2 regions of the Streptomyces sp. SCA2-17 genome follow, and region 1 is predicted to be linked to the other one. Evidence: riboswitches for the same ligand, from Rfam matches in the RefSeq annotation. Region 1 holds a riboswitch; the other holds the start of a gene.

Region 1 (5,321 bases):
CGGTTGACCGTGATCCCGACCTCGTGGAGGCGGTCCTCGGCCTGCTGGCCGTCCAGCTCGGAGTTGCGCAGGTCCACCAGCACCAGGTGCACGTCCGTACCGCCGGAGAGGACGGAGACGCCCGCCTCGGCGACGTCCGGCTGCACCAGGCGCTCGGCCAGGATCTTCGCGCCCTCCAGCGTACGCTGCTGGCGCTCCTTGAACTCCTCGCTGGCCGCGACCTTGAAGGAGACGGCCTTCGCGGCGATCACGTGCTCCAGCGGACCACCCTGCTGACCGGGGAAGACAGCGGAGTTGATCTTCTTGGCCAGCTCGGCAGTGGAGAGGATCACACCGCCGCGCGGACCGCCGAGGGTCTTGTGCGTGGTGGTCGTCACGACGTGCGCGTGCGGCACCGGGGAGGGGTGCAGACCCGCGGCGACGAGGCCCGCGAAGTGGGCCATGTCGACCATCAGGTACGCGCCGACCTCGTCGGCGATCCGGCGGAAGGCCGCGAAGTCCAGCTGGCGCGGGTACGCGGACCAGCCGGCGACGATCAGCTTCGGGCGGTGCTCCTTGGCGAGGCGCTCGACCTCCTCCATGTCGACCAGGTTGGTCTGCTCGTCGACGTGGTAGGCGACCACGTTGTAGAGCTTGCCGGAGAAGTTGATCTTCATGCCGTGGGTCAGGTGCCCGCCGTGGGCGAGGTTCAGACCCAGGATGGTGTCGCCCGGCTTGATCAGCGCGAACATCGCGGCGGCGTTGGCCTGCGCACCGGAGTGCGGCTGGACGTTCGCGTGCTCGGCACCGAAGAGCGCCTTGATCCGGTCGATGGCGATCTGCTCGACGACATCGACGTGCTCGCAGCCACCGTAGTAGCGGCGGCCGGGGTAGCCCTCGGCGTACTTGTTGGTGAGGACCGAGCCCTGGGCCTCCATGACCGCGACCGGAGCGAAGTTCTCCGACGCGATCATCTCGAGGGTGGACTGCTGGCGGTGGAGTTCGGCGTCGACAGCGGCGGCGACGTCGGGGTCGAGCTCATGGAGGGAGCTGTTCAGAAGCGACATGAGTTCTTCCTGGACTTCCTGGGCGGAGGAGGAGGTGAGGGCGAGGTCAGCCTGCGGTGAGGGCGACGTACTCGTCGGCGGAGAGGAGGTCCGCCGGCTCGTCCGTGATCTTCACCTTGAACAGCCAGCCGCCCTCGAAGGGGGCGGAGTTCACCAGCGCGGGGTCGTCCACGACGTCCTGGTTGGCCTCGGTGACCTCACCGGTCACCGGGGAGTACAGGTCACTGACCGACTTGGTCGACTCCAGCTCGCCACAGGTCTCGCCCGCGGTGACGGTGTCACCGACGGCCGGGAGCTGGGCGTAGACGACGTCACCGAGCGCGTTCGCGGCGAACTCGGTGATGCCGACCGTGGCCACGCCGTCCGCGTCGACGGCCGACAGCCACTCGTGCTCCTTGCTGTAGCGCAGCTGCTGGGGGTTGCTCATGGCTAGATTCTCCTGGATGCGCGTGAGTGCTTGTGCAACGGGTCTTGACAGGTGAGAACGGAGCGGTCCGGATGATCTCCGGGCGGGCCCGGGAACGCCTCCGGACGATCAGTGCTGCCGTCGGCGGGGACGGTCAGCGCTGCCGCTTGTAGAAGGGCAGGGCGACGACCTCGTACGGCTCGTGGCTGCCGCGGATGTCCACGCCCACGCCCGCCGTACCGGGCGCGGCGTGCGCCGCGTCCACGTATGCGATCGCGATCGGCTTGCCGAGCGTGGGGGAGGGGGCGCCCGAGGTGACCTCGCCGACGACCTCGCCGCCGGCCACCACCGCGAAGCCGGCGCGCGGCACGCGGCGGCCCTCGGCGATCAGCCCGACGAGCTTGCGCGGCGGCTGCGCCTCGGCGCGCTCCGCGGCCGCCTGGAGCGCCGCGCGGCCCACGAAGTCGCCCTCCTTCTCGAACTTCACGACCCGCCCCAGGCCCGCGTCGAACGGGGTGGTCGCGGTCGTCAGCTCGTGCCCGTACAGCGGCATGCCCGCCTCCAGGCGCAGCGTGTCGCGGCAGGAGAGGCCGCACGGCACGAGGCCGGCGTCCGCGCCCGCCTCCGTGAGGGCCTTCCACAGCTTCTCGGCGTCGCCGGGGGCGACGAACAGCTCGAAGCCGTCCTCGCCCGTGTAGCCGGTGCGGGCGATGAGGGCCGGCACGCCCGCGACGGTGCCCGGCAGGCCCGCGTAGTACTTCAGGCCGTCCAGGTCGGCGTCCGTGACGGACTTCAGGATGCCCGGCGAGGCCGGCCCCTGGACGGCGAGGAGCGCGTACGCCTCGCGGTCGTCGCGGACCTCGGCGTCGAAGCCGGCGGCGCGCTCGGTCAGCGCGTCGAGCACGGTCTGCGCGTTGGAGGCGTTGGCCACGACCATGTACGTGGTGTCGGCGAGGCGGTAGACGATCAGGTCGTCGAGGATGCCGCCGTCCTCACGGCAGATCATCGTGTAGCGGGCGCGGCCGGTCGCCACGCCTCCTATGTTGCCCACCAGGGCGTAGTCCAGCAGGGCGGCGGCCTGCGGGCCGGTCACGGTGATCTCGCCCATGTGCGAGAGGTCGAAGAGGCCCGCGCGGGTGCGGACCGCGACGTGCTCGTCGCGCTCGCTGCCGTAGCGCAGCGGCATGTCCCAGCCGGCGAAGTCGGTCATCGTCGCGCCGAGCTCGCGGTGCAGGGCGTCGAGGGCGGTGCGGCGAGGGGTGTCGGTCATGAGTGTGGGCTCCCGGACATGGCAGTGAGGACGTCCTCCCCATCTGTCATCGGAACCTGAGAGGTTCACCGGAAGCCGCCGCGACACGCGGGAGCCCGGCTTGCACCTTGGGTGGGGCCGCACAGGATGCGGCCCGCTTTTCAGATCTGCCTCGTCCGCGCGGTACGGGGCCTGAGAGATTCAAGGGAGGAACTTGCTCCTTCGGCGCCCAGGGCAACACGGCGTGGCGTGCTGACTGGGACTCTCCCGCGCGGATTCGAGCGGCCGGTATGCAGTTGGATTCGCAGTTGGCGCGCACATCATTGCACGTACGGGCGCGTTGCGGACTGCCTGGCGCCCCTCGAATTCGATTACCTTGCCTTTACGTTCCGTGGGTAGGGGCTGGTGACGGGCAGTGACCGGGCCGGGGGAGGACAGAACCGATGGGAACAGCACCGACAGCACCAACAGCACCAACAGAGCCACCGGCATCAACAGCACCGGCAGAACCGGCAGTGGGTGCGGCCGCGGCGGCCCGGCCCCGCGCCGGGGTGCTGGACCTGCGCGGCGGAGCGGGCCGCCGGGAGCTGCGCTTCCCCGCGGGGGACCTGCTGATCGTCTCCGGGCTGCCCGGGAGCGGGAAGTCCACGCTCATCCGGCGCGCCGTGGCCGCGCTGGACGCGCGGGAGGGGATCGTCTGGTGCGTCGACTCCCAGGACGCCCGCGAGCGGCTGGAGCGGCACGCGCCCGGCTGGCTCCCGTACGGCGCCTACCGGCCGTTCGCCCGGCTCGCCCACTACGCGGCGCTGCGGCGCGCCCTGCGCTCCGGCGCCAGCGTCGTCGTGCACGACTGCGGGCAGCGGGGGTGGGTGCGCCGCTGGGTCGCGCGCGACGCCCGCCGCCGGGGCACCGCGGCCCACCTCCTGCTCCTCGACGTGCCGCCGGGCACGGCCCTGGCCGGGCAGGCGGCGCGGGGCCGGGGCGTCTCGCCGCATGCGTTCGGGCGGCACCGGCGGGCGATGGCCCGCCTGATCGCCGAGGTCACGGCCCGGTCCGTCCCGGAAGGGGTGGCGTCGGCGGTGGTCCTGGACCGCGAGGCGGCGGACGCGCTGCGGGGGATCTCCTTCACGTAGGCCTACGGGGAGGGCCCCGGCGGAAGGCCCCCGTGGAAGGCCCGGCCTACAGCGGCAGGGGTGCCGGCAGCGGCATGCCGTTTCCCGCTCCCGTCAGCGGGAGCCTGGCCAGGAGGTCCTTCACGACGGCCAGGGCCTCACCGATCGCCGCCTGGGTGCCCGCCGTGTCGTTCTTCCCCGCCGCGTCGATCAGCTTCTGGACCGCCGCCCCCAGCTTCTTCAGCAGGTCCTGGACGTCGCCCACGGGGTCCGTCGCCGTGCGGCCCCTGGTGGGCGGGGACTGCCGCAGCGAGTCCGAGAGGTGCCCCGTCGCCGCCCGCAGCCGCTGCTGCATGTCCTTGAGCGCGGCCACGTCCGGCGTCTTCGACCGGGCTTCCTTGCCGATCCGCGAGACCAGGGTGAGCGCCTCCCCCAGCTGCCCCACCGCGTCGAGCTGTTGCTGCTGGGCCGCCGCCCCCGACTTCGGCGCCTCGGACGGGACGGTCACGACGACGGACATGTCGGGGTCGGGTGCGTTCACCGCGGCGAGGGAGGGCCCTGCGACGGCCACGGCGACGGATCCGCAGGCGGCGACGGCTATCGCTGATGCGGCGAGCTTGTTGGCACGCATGCTGGAGGTCCCTTCGGCTGTCGGGCGGCTGCTCGATCACCGTGGGACGCGTGGTGGCGCTGCGCAACCCGGGGGACACGGTCAGTGCCGTGACAGGAGTGGGTGACTGCCTCCCCGGCCCCCTCTGACCTGGGACATCACCGCCGATTTCGGCAGCCGGCGGGAGTCTTCGGGGGTTCAGCCGTTAGGGTGCGGGTGCGGCCTTGTCGAGACGGTGGTTGGACGGCGTTGGACGAGTTGGACGAGATGAGCATCCCCGGGCAGCACGGCGGCTGGACCCCGGCCCCCGCCGGCAGCGGCGCACCCGTGCCCGGTGTGCCCGCGGGCAGCGCGCCCGGCTGGCCCGCCAACGAGCTCGAAGAGGTGCTCGCCGCCTCCGTGGGCGTGCCCGGCGCGGGCCCGCGCATCGTGGAGGTGCTCGGCCGCAGCCACGTCTGGATTCCGCTTCCGGCCGGCGGCGGCCAGGACAGCCCCGACCTCGACGTGCCCACGCTGGAGCTCGGCGGTGCCGCCTTCGTGCCCGTCTTCAGCTCCGAGGGCGAGCTCCTGCGCGTCGCGGGCGAGCGCATGCCGTACGCGGTCGCCCCGGCCGTCGAGTTCGCCCGCGGCCTGCCCCCGCAGGTGGGCATCGTCGTCAACCCCGAGGGCTCCGTGGGCGCGCCGCTGCCCCCGCCGGCCGTCGCCGAGCTGTGCCGGGCCGGCCGCACCGCCCTCGACGGCGACGCCACCGGCGGCCGGGTGCGGCTCTTCGAGCCCGACTGGCAGGACGAGCCGACGGCCTTCCTGGCCGCCGCGGGCCTGGAGTTCACCGCCGCCCGCGTCGTGCGGACGGCGCGCCGCGCCCTCGCCAGCGTCGAGGGCGCCGGCCCGGCGCTGT
Region 2 (5,321 bases), 4.0 Mb from region 1:
GATCGTGAAGCGGCTCCTGGACACGGGGGTCTCGCTGCAGAACATCCGCACGGCCGTCCAGCACCTGCGCTCGCGCGGCGCGGCCGACCTGCCGCGGATGACGCTCATGAGCGACGGCGCGACGGTCTACGAGTGCACCTCGCCCGACGAGGTCGTCGATCTCCTCCAGGGCGGGCAGGGCGTCTTCGGGATCGCCGTGGGCGTCGTCTGGCGCGACGTCGAGAGCGCGCTGTCCCAGCTGCACGGCGAGCGTGTGGACACCGGAGAGACGCTCGTCCGCCCCAATCCCGCGGACGAGCTGGCGCGCCGCCGCAACCGCGTCGGCTGACCTGCGGCCCCGCCGCTCGCGTCGCACGTGAGTGCGATTGTCAGTGGTGTGAGGGAGCATCGGTGTCGTGAGAGGCGCGCCGACCATCCTGCATCTCGACATGGATGCTTTCTACGCTTCGGCCGAGCAGGCGGCCAAGCCCAGCCTGCGCGGGAAACCCGTGGTCGTGGGCGGGATCGGGCCGCGCGGCGTGGTGGCCACCGCGTCGTACGAGGCGCGGGTCTTCGGCGTCCGCTCCGCGATGGCCACGGCGCAGGCCCGCAGGCTGTGCCCCAATGCCGCCTACCTCACCCCGCGGTTCTCGCTCTACCGGGACATCAGCGAGGTCGTCATGGGCCTGCTGCGCGCGCTGTCGCCGCTGGTGGAGCCGCTCAGCCTCGACGAGGCGTTCGTGGATCTGGAGGCCGGCGGCGTCGAGCCCACTCCGGCGGCCGTCCGGGCCGTCGGTGAGCGCCTGCGCCATGACATCCGTACGGCGACGGGGCTGAGCGGGTCGGTCGGGCTCGCCGCCTCCAAGATGCTCGCGAAGATCGCCTCCGAGGAGGCCAAGCCCGACGGGCTGCTGCTCATAGAGCCGGGCACCGAGCTGGAGCGGCTGTGGCCCATGTCCGTGCGCGCCATCCCCGGCGTCGGCCCCGCCACCGCCGAGACGCTGCGCCGGGCGGGCATCACCACCGTCGCGGAGACCGCGGAGGCGGGCGAGGCGGAGCTGGTGCGGCTCCTGGGCAAGGCCCACGGCGCGGGGTTGTACGCCATGGCCACCGGCCATGACGACCGCCCCGTCGTCGCCGAGCGGGATGCCAAGTCCGTCTCCGTGGAGGACACCTTCGAGGAGGACCTGACCGACCGGACGCGGGTGCAGCTGGAGATCGCGCGGCTCGCCGACCGCTGCGTCCAGCGGCTGCGCGCGGCCGGCCGGTCCGGGCGCACCGTCGTGATCAAGGTGCGCAGCTACGACTTCTCCACGCTGACCCGCTCCGAGACCCTGCGCGGCCCGACGGACGACCCCGCGGTGGTCCGGGAGGCGGCGGCCCGGCTGCTCGACGGCGTCGACACCACGACCGGTGTCCGGCTGCTCGGCGTCGGCGTCAGCGGCCTCGCCGACTACACGCAGGAGGACCTGTTCGCGCAGGCCGCGAGCGAGGCGGCGGGCGCGGCTGCCGCGGCGGCGGAGGCGTCGCGGGCCGTCGAAGAGGCTCAGGAGGACGCGGCCGCGGTGGTCAGGCCGCGGCGCTGGCTCCCGGGCCTGGACGTGCGGCATGCCGAGTACGGGGCGGGGTGGGTGCAGGGCAGCGGGGTCGGCCGGGTGACGGTCCGCTTCGAAACGCCCTGGTCGGAGCCGGGCCGGGTACGGACCTTCCCGGTCGACGACCCGGACCTGGAGCCGGGGGAGCCGCTCCCTCTCGTACGGGGTGCCCTGCCGGGCGGGGATGCGGGCACGGACGCGGCTCAGGCGGCGCCGGGTCCCGATGAGACCCCGGCCGGGGGCGCCGGAGCCGCTCCGGTCCCGGAGCCGGACCCCGCCCCGGAAGCCGGTCCGGCGTCCGGGCTTGGCCCGGGCCCGGAAGGAGCCCCGGAACCCGCGACCGGCTCGGGCCCGGGCCCGGGCTCCGGAGCCGTACGGAATCCGGCAAGCGGAGCTGATCCGAGTCCGCATGCCGAAGCGGGCGCCGAGGCCGGCCCAGAAGCCGAAGCCTGCCCCGTACCGGGAGCCGGCCCCGGGTCCGTGACCGGGCCGGTTTCTGGGGATCGAGGTGGCTCGGGGGGAGTCTGGCCCGGGGCGGGAGCCGGTCCCTCGTCCGTGCCCGGGCCGGAGTGTGCAGCCGGTCCCGTTTCGGGGGGCCGGGGCGGCTCGGGAGGTTGAGACGGCCTGGGGCCCGGGTTCCGGGGTGGGCCGTGGCCCGGGGGTGAGGGCGGGCCCGCGGGCGGAGCCGGGGGCTCGCCCGGGATCGGGAGGTGGTAGTGGTGGTAGAGCTGGAGTTCCTGTTCGGGGGAGAGGTGGCGGCCCACGCCGAAGTCGGGGGCGTCCCTGATCAGCCCCCGGTCGTACGCGGTGCGCAAGGACTGCCCGGCCACCTCGCTCGTGGCCAGGGGCACGAACGCGTCCCGCCGGAAGAAGCCGGTCCGTACCGCCGCCCACAGCGGCTCGCCGGTCGCGTCGTCCAGGTAGACCTCGTCCACCGTGCCGACCTTCGTCCCGTCCCGGTCGAAGACCTTCCAGCCGATCAGGCTCCGGGGATCGATGTCGCTCTGCACGGTTTCCTCCCAGGATCGGCGCCTTCTCCCACCCAAAAACACAAAGCGGGAAGCGGCCACTCGGGAGAACCCACGGGAAAGTTGCGCTGGTAGGCTGGCGAGTGGCCGCAGAATCCGTGCGGGAGAGTCCTCCGCAAGCCCGCCCAGCGGGGTCGACGGAGGCGCCGAAGGAGCAAATCCTCCCCGGAATCTCTCAGGCACCCGTACCGCACGGATGAGGTCACTCTGGAAAGCAGGGCGGGCCCGGTCAGCGACAGCGCGCCGAAGCCCTCCCTCACCGACGGTGAAAGCCGGCCCGCGCGCGCCGCGGACCGGTGAAGCTCTCAGGTTGAGATGACAGAGGGGGAGGCCGTCCGGGTACCCGCGCCGTGGTACCCCTCGCAGGTCGCAACGACCAGGAGGCCTCCGCAGATGACTGCCCACCGCATCGCCCTTTCCGACCTGGAGCGGGACACGCCCTTCGAGCGCCGCCACATAGGCCCCGACGGCGAGGCCCAGGCGAAGATGCTCGCCCAGGTCGGCTTCGGTTCGCTGGACGAGCTCACCGCCGCCGCCGTGCCGGAAGTGATCAGGAGCGTGGGCGCCCTGGCCCTGCCCGAGGCCCGCAGCGAGGCCGAGGTCCTCGCCGAGCTGCGCACCCTGGCCGGCCGCAACGAGGTCCTCGCCCCGATGATCGGCCTCGGCTACCACGGCACGTTCACCCCGCCGGTGATCCTGCGCAACGTCATGGAGAACCCCGCCTGGTACACGGCCTACACGCCGTACCAGCCGGAGATCTCCCAGGGCCGCCTGGAGGCCCTGCTCAACTTCCAGACCGTCGTCGCCGACCTGACCGGGCTGCCCACCTCCGGCGCCTCCCTTCTCGACGAGGGCACCGCCGCCGCCGAGGCCATGTCCCTCTCCCGCCGCGTCGGCAAGGTCAAGAAGGGCGTCTTCCTCGTCGACGCCGACACCCTCCCGCAGACCGTCGCCGTGATCGAGACCCGCGCCGAGCCGACCGGCGTCGAGGTCGTCGTCGCGGACCTGAGCGCGGGCATCCCTGACGAGATCGCCGAGCGCGGCGTCTTCGGCGTCCTGCTCCAGTACCCCGGCGCCTCGGGCGCCGTGCGCGACCTGCGCCCCGTCATCGAGCGCGCGCACGAGCTCGGCGCGGTCGTCACCGTCGCGGCCGACCTGCTGGCCCTGACCCTGCTGACGCCCCCCGGCGAGCTCGGCGCGGACATCGCGGTCGGCACCACCCAGCGCTTCGGCGTGCCCATGGGCTTCGGCGGCCCGCACGCCGGCTTCATGGCGGTGCGCGAGCAGTTCGCCCGCAGCCTCCCCGGCCGCCTCGTCGGCGTCTCCGTCGACGCCGACGGCAACAAGGCCTACCGCCTGGCCCTGCAGACCCGCGAGCAGCACATCCGCCGCGAGAAGGCCACCAGCAACATCTGTACCGCGCAGGTGCTCCTCGCCGTCATGGCCGGCATGTACGCGGTCTACCACGGCCCCGAGGGCCTGGCCGCCATCGCCCGCCGCACCCACCGCTACGCCGCGATCCTCGCCGAGGGCCTGCGCGCCGGCGGTGTCGAGCTCGTCCACGGCACGTACTTCGACACCCTGACCGCGCGCGTCCCCGGCCGGGCCGCCGAGGTCGTCGAGGCCGCCCGCGAGCGCGGCGTCAACCTGCGCCTGACCGATGCCGACCACGTGGGCATCGCCTGCGACGAGACCACCACCCGCGCCCACCTGGCCTCCGTCTGGGCCGCGTTCGGCGTGGCGGGCGACGTCGAGGCGCTCGACGCGGTGGCCGCCGAGGCGCTCCCCGAGGCCCTGCTGCGCACCGGCGACTACCTCACGCACCCGGTCTTCCACGAGCACCGCTCCGAGACGGCCATGCTGCGCTACCTGCGCCGCCTCGCCGACCGGGACTACGCCCTGGACCGCGGCATGATCCCGCTCGGCTCCTGCACCATGAAGCTCAACGCCACGACCGAGATGGAGCCGGTCACCTGGCCCGAGTTCGGCGCGCTGCACCCCTTCGCCCCGATCGCGCAGGCCCAGGGCTACGTCACGCTGATCACCGAGCTGGAGGAGCGGCTCGCCGAGGTCACCGGCTACGACAAGGTCTCCATCCAGCCGAACGCCGGCTCCCAGGGCGAGCTCGCCGGCCTGCTGGCCGTGCGCGCCTACCACCGCGCCAACGGCGACGCGCAGCGCACCGTCTGCCTGATCCCGTCCTCGGCGCACGGCACCAACGCCGCGAGCGCCGTGATGGCCGGCATGAAGGTCGTCGTCGTCAAGACCGCCGACGACGGCGAGATCGACGTCCAGGACCTGCGCGCCAAGATCGAGCAGTACCGCGACGAGCTGTCCGTCCTGATGATCACGTACCCGTCGACGCACGGCGTCTTCGAGGAGCACGTCGCCGACATCTGCGCCGCCGTGCACGACGCGGGCGGCCAGGTGTACGTGGACGGCGCCAACCTCAACGCCCTGGTGGGCCTGGCGAAGCCGGGCCGGTTCGGCGGCGACGTCTCGCACCTGAACCTGCACAAGACCTTCTGCATCCCGCACGGCGGCGGCGGTCCCGGCGTCGGCCCGGTCGCCGTCCGTGCGCACCTCGCCCCGTACCTCCCGAACCACCCGCTGCAGCCCACCGCCGGCCCGGAGACGGGTGTCGGCCCGATCTCGGCGGCCCCGTGGGGCTCGGCCGGCATCCTGCCGATCTCCTGGGCGTACGTCCGGCTGATGGGCG

The links. A riboswitch is a leader RNA that binds a small molecule or an ion and turns the genes downstream of it on or off. The one in region 1 is predicted to bind glycine.
Region 2: it holds a riboswitch for glycine, as region 1 does, so the genes downstream of both, gcvP (aminomethyl-transferring glycine dehydrogenase) here and gcvT (glycine cleavage system aminomethyltransferase GcvT) in region 1, are expected to answer to the same signal.

The regions. Positions count from the first base shown of each region.
Region 1 covers NZ_CP117521.1:4,558,260-4,563,580, forward strand. Annotated here, with positions in the region: gene glyA (serine hydroxymethyltransferase) at 1-1,046, opposite strand, end outside; gene gcvH (glycine cleavage system protein GcvH) at 1,093-1,473, opposite strand; gene gcvT (glycine cleavage system aminomethyltransferase GcvT) at 1,607-2,722, opposite strand; glycine riboswitch at 2,873-2,981, opposite strand; gene PS271_RS20795 (AAA family ATPase) at 3,145-3,834, shown strand; gene PS271_RS20800 (hypothetical protein) at 3,881-4,444, opposite strand; gene PS271_RS20805 (enhanced serine sensitivity protein SseB C-terminal domain-containing protein) at 4,691-5,321, shown strand, end outside.
Region 2 covers NZ_CP117521.1:596,179-601,499, reverse strand. Annotated here, with positions in the region: gene PS271_RS02610 (MerR family transcriptional regulator) at 1-328, shown strand, start outside; gene PS271_RS02605 (DNA polymerase IV) at 396-2,192, shown strand; partial or broken gene PS271_RS02600 (PRC-barrel domain-containing protein) at 2,228-2,584, opposite strand; glycine riboswitch at 2,694-2,803, shown strand; gene gcvP (aminomethyl-transferring glycine dehydrogenase) at 2,996-5,321, shown strand, end outside.